One region of the Celeribacter indicus genome, then DNA from elsewhere that is predicted to be linked to it. Evidence: riboswitches for the same ligand, from Rfam matches in the RefSeq annotation. Region 1 holds a riboswitch; the other holds the start of a gene.
The links. Region 1 has a riboswitch for thiamine pyrophosphate ahead of thiB (thiamine ABC transporter substrate binding subunit). Riboswitches for the same ligand answer to the same signal wherever they lie in the genome.
Positions count from the first base shown of each region.

Region 1 (4,598 bases):
ACCGGAAATTGCGGTTGGGGATGGAGCCATGGGGTTCTGGAACGCACTGGACAAAACGTTTCCAGGCACAAAGCACCAACGGTGTTGGGTGCATAAGGTAAAGAACGTCCAGAACTGTTTTCCCAAGCAGATGGCCCTGGCGGTCAAGTCAGATCTGGACGACATCCAGCACGCCGGAACGCGCGCAGAAGCCGATGCTGCGTTGGCAGTTTTCTCCGAAAAGTATGGCGTCAAATACCCAAAAGGTGTTGCCTGCCTGACAAAGGACGAAGAGGCGATGCTTGCATTCTTCGACTTCCCAGCTGAGCATTGGGGCCATCTGCGCACCTCGAACCCGATTGAAAGCGTGTTCGCCACTGTTCGGCACCGAACGGTGAGGACCAAAGGGGCGCTGTCACAAAAGACCGCAAAACTGATGGTCTTCACCCTCATTCAGGCAGCATCGAAAAAATGGCTGCGCCTCAAGGGCAGAAATCAGTTGCCAAAGGTTATCGAAGGAATCAAGTTCACAGACGGTATCGAACACACAAACGATACCGAAAACCGCGCCGCCTGATGATGCGCGTCACCCAAATTCAAGCATAGCTCCACATAAACCAACAGGGGATCAGACATGACAGACACGGCTCACGGCTCCGGCGGGCAGGGGGGAAGGATGTCCCTCACCGCCAGGATCATGATCGGGATGGCTGCGGGCGTGGTGCTCGGTGTCGTCTTCAACCGGATCGACAGCACCTTCATCAACACGCATATCGTCGCCGGGCTGTTCGGCATGGTCGGCACGATGTTCGTCAACGCGCTCAAGATGCTTGTCGTTCCGCTCGTCTTCTTCTCCCTGCTCACGGGGGTGACGGGGATAGGAGACATACGGCTCCTCGGCCGTGTCGGCGGCAAGAGCTTCGGCCTCTACCTCATGACCACGGCGCTCGCGATCGCCATCGCGATCCTCATCGCATTGCTCGTCGGACCGGGCTCGGGCTTCGACATGACCGGCATCGACACGACCGGGGTCGAGGGCCGCGAGGCGCCGCGCGTCTGGCAGGTCTTCGCCGCCATCGTGCCCGCAAATCCGGTCGCGGCCTTCGCCAGCGGGGAAATGCTCCAGATCATCTTCTACACCATTCTTCTGGGTATTGCGGTGCTGATGCTCGGCGGGCGCTCGAAACCCTTTGTCGAGGGATGCGAATACCTCAACGAGGTGATGATGAAGATCGTGACGATCGTCATGGCCTTCGCACCCGTCGGCGTCTTCTGCCTGATCGCGAAGACCTTCACGGAGCAGGGGATCGAGCTCTTCCTGCCGGTCCTGGCCTATGTCGCCACCCTGACCGGTGCGCTGTTCCTGCATCTCTTCGTCACGCTGATGCTGATGCTGAAGCTGATGACCGGCCTCAATCCCTTCACCTTCATGGCAAAGATCCGGCCGGCGCAGATCTTCGCCTTCTCCACCGCCTCCTCGAATGCGACGATCCCGATCACCCTTCGGTCGGTGACAGAGCGGATGGGGGTGGACAACTCCGTCGCCTCCTTCTGCGTGCCCTTCGGTGCGACGATCAACATGGACGGCACCGCCATCATGCAGGGGGTGGCGACCGTCTTCCTCGCGAATGTCTATGGCATCGACCTCGGCCTGACAGGCTATCTCACCGTAATCGCCATGTCGGTCCTCGCCTCTATCGGCACGGCCGGCGTGCCGGGGGTCGGCCTCGTCATGCTGACCATGGTGCTCGGGCAGGTAGGGCTCCCGATCGAGGGGATCGCGCTCATCCTCGGCGTCGACCGGCTCATGGACATGATCCGCACCGCGGTGAACATCACCGGCGACGCGGTGGTGACCACCATCGTGGCGAAGGGCGAGGGCAAGGTCGATCTCGCGCTGTTCAACGATCCAGAAGCGGGCCTCCTTGCCGATCAGGACATCCATATCGACGCGGAGGCGGAGAAGGAACTCGCGATCGCCGCGCACAAGCATTGATCCCTGCCGCATCCGTCCGGCGACGGGAGGGCCTTGCGCTCGGCGCGGCGGATGACTAGCGTCGGGGCCACCTCGGGGTGCCCGGTTCCGGCCGGCTGAGATGCGCGAAGCGAACCCGTTGAACCTGAACCGGCTAACACCGGCGGAGGGAAGGTTTCAGCCCTGAGAAGCTGCCTTTTTCTTCGCCCATTTCCGATGGAGCGAGCCATGAAACCCGGATTGATCCTTGCGGCGACCCTCGCCGCCTCCGCAGCACAGGCGGAGACCCTGACCGTCTATGCCCCCGATTACTTCGCCTCCGAATGGGGACCCGGTCCCGCGATCCGGGACGCGTTCGAGGCGGAATGCGGCTGTGAGCTCGAATATGTCACCGGCGATCTGTTGCCCCGCATCCTGCTCGAGGGCGAGCGGACACGGGCGGATGTCGCAATCGGTTTCAATTCCGACGTGATGAAACAGGCGCGCGAGACGGGGCTCTTCGGCCCGCACGGGCTGGACCTGTCGCCGCTGACGTTGCCGATCGACTGGGACGACGACATCTTCGTGCCGTTCAACTGGTCCTATACCGCCTTCGTCTACGACAACACGAAGATCGAGAACCCGCCGCAGTCCTTTCATGAACTGGTGAATTCGGAGGAAGACTGGACCATCGCCATCCAGGATCCGAGAACTTCGATTTCCGGCCTCGCGATGGTGCTCTGGGGCAAGGAAGTCTTCGGCGACGAGGCGGAAGACGCCTGGGCGAAACTGGCGCCCAAGGTGACGACGGTGACGCGCGGCTGGTCCGAGGCCTACGGGCTCTTTACCGACGGGGAGGTGGACATGGTTCTTTCCTACACGACCTCGCCCGCCTATCACATCATCGCCGAGGAGGACGAGACGAAATCGGCCGCACTTTTCGAGGAGGGGCATTATTTCCTCGTGGAAACCGCCGCGAAGCTCGGCAACACGGATCAGCCGGAGCTGGCCGACCGGTTCATGGCCTTCATCCTCTCACCCACCTTCCAGGAGATCATTCCGACCGCAAACTGGTCCTATCCCGCAGCGCTGCCCGAGGATCAGTGGCCGGAGGCGTTCTCGCAGCTGAACTATCCGGAAAAGGCGATCTTCCTGAACGAGGACGAGGCCGCGGCGCTTCGCGATGAGGCCATCGAAGAATGGCGCGCCGCGTTTTCGCAATAAGCCTCTGGCCGGGACTGATCGCGGCGGCGCTGGTCGCGCTCCTGAGCCTCGGCACATTGGCGGCGGTCGCATTGCGGGCGGAGAGCTTCTCCGCCCTCAACCGCTTCGACTGGCTCGCGGTCCGCTTCACGCTGGTGCAGGCGGCCCTGTCTGCAGCGCTTTCTGTAGGCTTCGCGATCCCGGCGGCACGGGCACTCGCGCGCCGCCGGTTCCGGGGCCGGACGCTGCTCGTCACGCTGCTCGGCGCGCCCTTCATCCTGCCGACCATCGTGGCGATCCTCGGGCTGACTGCCGTCTTCGGACGGAGCGGTGCCGTCTCCGTCCTGCTCGGCTGGGCGGGATTCGAGCCGATCTCGATCTACGGCTTTCACGGCGTGGTGCTCGCCCACGTCTTCTTCAACCTGCCGCTCGCGACGCGGCTCCTGCTTCAGGGCTGGGGGACGATCCCGGCAGAGCGGTTCCGCCTCGCCGCGGCGCTTCAATTCGGACCCCGCGACCTGTTCCGTCACATCGAGATCCCGATGCTGCGGGAGATCGTACCGGGGGCGCTCACGGTGATCTTCCTCATCTGCACGACCTCCTTCGCGGTGGCGCTGACGTTCGGCGGCGGCCCGCGGGCGACGACGGTCGAGCTCGCCATCTACGAAGCTTTCCGCTACGACTTCAATCTCGGAAAGGCCTCGCTCCTCGCCCTCATCCAGGTGCTGATCTGCGTGGCCGCCGCGCTCGTTTCCCTGCGCTTCGGCGTACCGCAGATCGGTCAGGTCGGCCTCGACCGTACCGTGCAGAGATTCGATGCCGCCGGGATCGGGACACGCAGCGCCGATGCCTTCTGGATGGCGCTGGTGAGCCTGTTCCTGCTTGCCCCGCTCGTCGCCATCGCCCTGCGGGGCGCGACCGGGCTCGCGGATCTGCCCGCCCCCGTCTGGGAGGCGGCACTGCGCTCGCTGCTGACCGCGCTCGGCTCGGCCGCGCTCGCGATCGTGCTGTCCCTGACGCTCGCCCTCTCCGCCCTGCGCTGGCGCTGGCTCGAGGGTGTCGGCATGACCGCCATCGCCGCGTCGCCGCTGGTGATGGGCACGGGGCTCTACATCATGCTCTTTGCCGTGACCGATCCGGCGAACTGGGCGCTGCTGATCACCGCACTCGTCAACGCGGCCATGTCGCTGCCCTTCATCCTTCGCGCCCTCGGCCCGGCACTCGCAACGGCGGAACGCGACTATGGCCGGCTCGCCGACAGCCTCGGCATGACCGGCCGGACGCGGCTGCGCTTCGTGCTCCTGCCGCGGCTCGGCGCGCCGCTCGGCTTTTCGGCGGGGCTCGCCGCCGCCCTGTCGATGGGCGACCTCGGCGTGATCACGCTTTTCGCCCGACCCGACTCCGCGACGCTGCCCTTGCAGATCTACCGCCTCATGGGCTCCTATCGGATGGATCAGGCGAT
Region 1 covers NZ_CP004393.1:325,772-330,369, reverse strand. The annotation lists gene P73_RS01650 (IS256 family transposase) at 1-556, shown strand, start outside; gene P73_RS01645 (dicarboxylate/amino acid:cation symporter) at 614-1,975, shown strand; TPP riboswitch at 2,039-2,143, shown strand; gene thiB (thiamine ABC transporter substrate binding subunit) at 2,183-3,157, shown strand; gene P73_RS01635 (ABC transporter permease family protein) at 3,133-4,598, shown strand, end outside.

Region 2 (4,598 bases), 390 kb from region 1:
GGGGCGCGGCACGAACACGCCCTCGAAGGCGGTGGCGACGGAGGCGGCGTCGAACCCCCGCTCCGCCACGAGATCGGCCAGCGTCGCCGCTTCCGTCTGCTCGATGGTTCCGTTCAGTTCAATGCGCATGGGTCATCTCCTCGGTCATGATCGCCGCCAGATCCGTCGCCAGCACGGGCGCCATCAGGAAGCCGTGGCGATACATCCCGTTCACATGGATGCGGTCGCCCGCGCGCCGGATCGCGGGAAGGTTGTCGGGAAAGGCCGGGCGCAGGCCCGCGCCCGTGGCGATCAGTTCGGCCTCCGCGAAAGCCGGGTGGACGGTCCAGGCGGCGGAGAGCAGTTCCATCACGGCACGCGCGGTGACCGGACCAGAGCGCGCGCTTTCGACCATCGTCGCCCCGATCATGAAACGCCCCGCGCCGCGCGGCACGATGTAGCAGGGGAAGCGCGGATGGATGAGGCGCACGGTGCGGGTGAGCGCGACCTCGGGCGCCATCACCTCGACCATCTCGCCCCGCACGGCCCGCAGGTCGGGAAGCCGGTCGGCGGCTGCGATGCCGCGACAGTCGACGATCCGGCCGCGCGGCGCGCCGGCACCGAAGGGCACGCCCCGCGACAGCAGGCGCTGGCGCAAGTCGTCGAGGGCGGCGCGGGGGTCGAGATGCGCCTCCCCGGCAAAGAACAGCCCGCGCGCGAAACGGCCCGACAGCTCGGGTTCGAGCGTCTCCGGCACGATCCAGCGATGGCCGCGCGTCGCACGGGCGAAACGGTCGAGTTCGACCGCGTCCCGCGGCGGGGCGAGGACGAGCGTCCCGCGCCGCTCCACCCCGGCCACATGCCCAACCCACCAGTCCACGGCGGCCTGCCCCCGCGTGACCACGAGATCGGGCGCGCTCTCGCCCTCGCAGAAGGGCGCGAGCATCCCGCCCGCGAGATGCGAGGCCGGCGCCGGGGCGTCGTCGGGGGCGATCACCTCGACCTCATGCCCCGCCTCCGCGAGCGCGGTCGCGGCGCAAAGCCCGACCACGCCACATCCCAAGACGGAGATCATTCCGCCGGCTCCTCCGCAGAGGGAACATAAAGCTCGCCCCCCTCGCGGAATTTCGCGGCCATGGCCTCCATCCCCTCGCGTTTCTCGGCCTCGGCGCGGATGTCGTGGCTGATCCGCATGGAGCAGAATTTCGGCCCGCACATCGAACAGAAATGCGCGACCTTATGCGCCTCCTTCGGCATGGTCTCGTCGTGCATCTCCCGCGCGGTGTCCGGGTCGAGGCCGAGGTTGAACTGGTCTTCCCAACGGAATTCGAACCGCGCGCGGCTGAGCGCGTCGTCGCGCATCTGTGCGCCGGGATGGCCCTTCGCGAGATCGGCGGCATGGGCGGCGAGCTTGTAGGTGATGACGCCGGTCTTCACGTCATCGCGGTCGGGCAGGCCGAGGTGCTCCTTGGGCGTCACGTAGCACAGCATCGCCGTGCCGAACCAGCCGATCATCGCCGCCCCGATGGCGGAGGTGATGTGGTCGTAGCCCGGCGCGATGTCGGTCGTGAGCGGCCCGAGCGTGTAGAACGGCGCCTCGTGGCAATGCTTCAACTGCTCGTCCATATTGGCCTTGATCTTGTGCATCGGCACATGGCCCGGCCCCTCGATCATCACCTGACAGTCCTTCGCCCAGGCGATCCTGGTCAGCTCGCCCAGCGTGCGCAGCTCCGCGAATTGCGCCTCGTCGTTGGCATCCGCGATGGAGCCGGGGCGCAGCCCGTCGCCGAGGCTGAAGCTCACGTCGTAGCGGCGGCAGATGTCGCAGATCTCGTCGAAATGCTCGTAGAGGAAGCTCTCGCGGTGATGGTGCAGGCACCATTTCGCCATGATCGAGCCGCCGCGCGAGACGATCCCCGTCACCCGCTTCGCGGTCATCGGGATCATGTGAAGGCGCACCCCGGCGTGGATGGTGAAGTAATCCACCCCCTGCTCGGCCTGTTCGATCAGCGTGTCGCGGAAGATCTCCCAGGTCAGGTCCTCGGCGATCCCTCCGACCTTTTCGAGCGCCTGGTAGAGCGGCACGGTCCCGATCGGCACCGGCGAATTGCGCAGGATCCAGTCGCGGATGTTGTGGATGTTACGGCCGGTGGACAGGTCCATCACCGTATCGCCGCCCCAGCGGATCGCCCAGACCATTTTCTCCACCTCCTCCTCCATCGAGGAGGTGACGGCGGAATTGCCGATATTGGCGTTGATCTTCACCTTGAAATTGCGGCCGATGATCATCGGCTCCAGCTCGCGGTGATTGATGTTGGCGGGGATGATGGCCCGGCCTTCGGCGATCTCGCGGCGCACGAATTCCGGCGTCACGAGGTCGGGAAGCTCGGCCCCGAAGGCCTCGCCATCGCGCCGATACGCCTCCATCCTGCCTTCGTTTTCCCGGATGGCGACGAATTCCATCTCCGGCGTGACGATGCCGGCGCGGGCATAGGCGAGCTGCGTCACCGCGCGGTCCCCCACGGCACGCAGCGGCGCGCGGCGGACGGGGAAGGCGGGGGTCAGGCGTGCGCCGGAGGCAAAGCCGTTGTCGGCATCCGTGATCTCGCGGCCTTCGTATTCTTCCACATCCCCGCGCGCCTGGAGCCAGCCGCCGCGCACCTCGGGCAGCCCCCTGGCGATGTCGATCTCCGCCTCCGGGTCTGTGTAGGGGCCGGAGCTGTCGTAGACGGTGAGCGGCGCCTCGCCGGTCACGGCGATCTCGCGCATCGGCACGCGGATGTCGTGGCTCTCGCCCTGAACGTAGATCTTGCGGGAGGCGGGCAGGCCGCCGGTGGTGATCGTCGGGATCGTATCTTTCATTCCGGTCTCCTCTCTCGATGAGACCCAAGCGAAACTTTCGGCAGAAAGGGACCGCGACGGCCCGACAGCGACATGCGCAAAGGGCCAAGAGCGGCCCGAAAGGACCGCCCTCATCTGACAGAGGTCTGCGGAAATGCCCTTCGGTCTTCCTACGCCAGCATCAACTGGGTCAGGTTCTAAGGGTCGCATCACCTCCACCGGATCTCCCCGGCGGATATCAGCCTCTCAGTCCCTTCGGCGGGACTCCCCTGACGTGTTGCAATCATCCCGGCGGGCAGCCCCGCTGTCAACCACGAAAAGATCTCCTTTCCCCGCTCGCATTTCGCGCCACCGCTGCTATCTTCGCGCACGGCGGGACGCTGCGTCGCTTTTCACCGACGAACCTTATGTGCAGCCGGAAGATCGAGGAGATACGCTTGCCGCAGGACAGGAACAGGGCGCAGGGGCTGAGGAACGGGGCGCTGTGGCTTCTTTCGGCGGTCGGCTTCATCGCGTTTTCGATCTTCGGCCTCTCGCTGGCCTCCCGCTTCTTCGGCGGAGAGATACCCGCGCTCGACCCGCGCCTCTTCGAACTCTCCTCCCTCGCGTGGATCGGCCTGTTCCTGCTGATCTATTTCCTCGCGGACGGGCTGCGCCTCTACTACGTCCTGCTGTCGCTCGGCGCGCAGGTGAGGTTCCGGGAAGTCTTCCCGCTGGTCTTCGTCAACATCCTGTTCTCGAACGTCACGCCGCTGGCCACCGGCGGCGGGTTCGCCCAGGTATGGTACCTGCAACGGCGGGGCGTGGCGGTGGGCACCTCCGCGGCCGCGACGCTGATCCGCACCATCCTCGCGATGCTCGTGATCTTCACCGCCGCGCCGCTGTTTCAGCTCCTTCGCCCCTCCCGCGCGGGCGCGGGGCTGGTCGATATGGTGATCCAGTCGCTGTCCGCCTTCATCGCGCTCTACCTGATCGGCTTTCTCATCGTGCTCCTGCGCCCGCAGTGGCTCGGGAGTGTCATCGACGGACTCGTCGGGCTGCTCGCCCGCGTCCGGCTTCTCAACCTGCGGCGGCGGGTGCGCTGGGGCCGGGCCATCCGGCGCGAGGTCACCGAATTCTCCGAGGGTTTCGGCCGCTTCCGGCGCGGGCCGCTGCGGTATTCGCTCGGCTCCGCCGTCTTCACGGTGATCTTCCTGCTGACGCTCTTCGCCTTTCCCGCCCTGCTCATGAGCCTGCTCGGATACGAGGTGGACTGGATACGGGTGATCGGAACGCTGTCGATCGTGACATTCCTCATGTATTTCGCCCCGACGCCGGGCGGCGCGGGTTTTTCCGAACTGGCCTTCGCCGCCCTCATGTCGGGGCAGATCGACAGCCCGCACCTCCTGCTCGTGATCCTTGCCTGGCGGTTCCTCACGATCTATCTCGGCATGGCGCTCGGCCTCGTCGTGTCGATCTTCGCCCTGCGACAGCCAAAGGCCGCAACATGAAGCGCCGTCACCTCCTGTCCCTGATCTTCTACGCCAACCTCGCCATCGTGCTCTCGATCCTGAGCTACCGGGTCTATCTCTACGCGACCGCCCCCGAGGCGAGCGCCCTCCTCGTGCACCAGATCGACCGGATCGAAGCCGCGGACCGCAACGCGCCGGACGGCATCAGCTTTGCCGTCGTCGGCGAGGCGAACAATTCGATCGGCGTGTTCGAGAAACAGATCATCCCGCGGATCAATGCCTCCGACGCCGCCTTCGTCGTCTCCGCCGGCAATCTGGTGAGCGGCG
Region 2 covers NZ_CP004393.1:719,603-724,200, reverse strand. The annotation lists gene thiS (sulfur carrier protein ThiS) at 1-129, opposite strand, end outside; gene P73_RS03680 (FAD-dependent oxidoreductase) at 119-1,054, opposite strand; gene thiC (phosphomethylpyrimidine synthase ThiC) at 1,051-2,841, opposite strand; TPP riboswitch at 2,971-3,101, opposite strand; gene P73_RS03670 (lysylphosphatidylglycerol synthase transmembrane domain-containing protein) at 3,258-4,310, shown strand; gene P73_RS03665 (glycosyltransferase) at 4,307-4,598, shown strand, end outside.
Region 2: it holds a riboswitch for thiamine pyrophosphate, as region 1 does, so the genes downstream of both, thiC (phosphomethylpyrimidine synthase ThiC) here and thiB (thiamine ABC transporter substrate binding subunit) in region 1, are expected to answer to the same signal.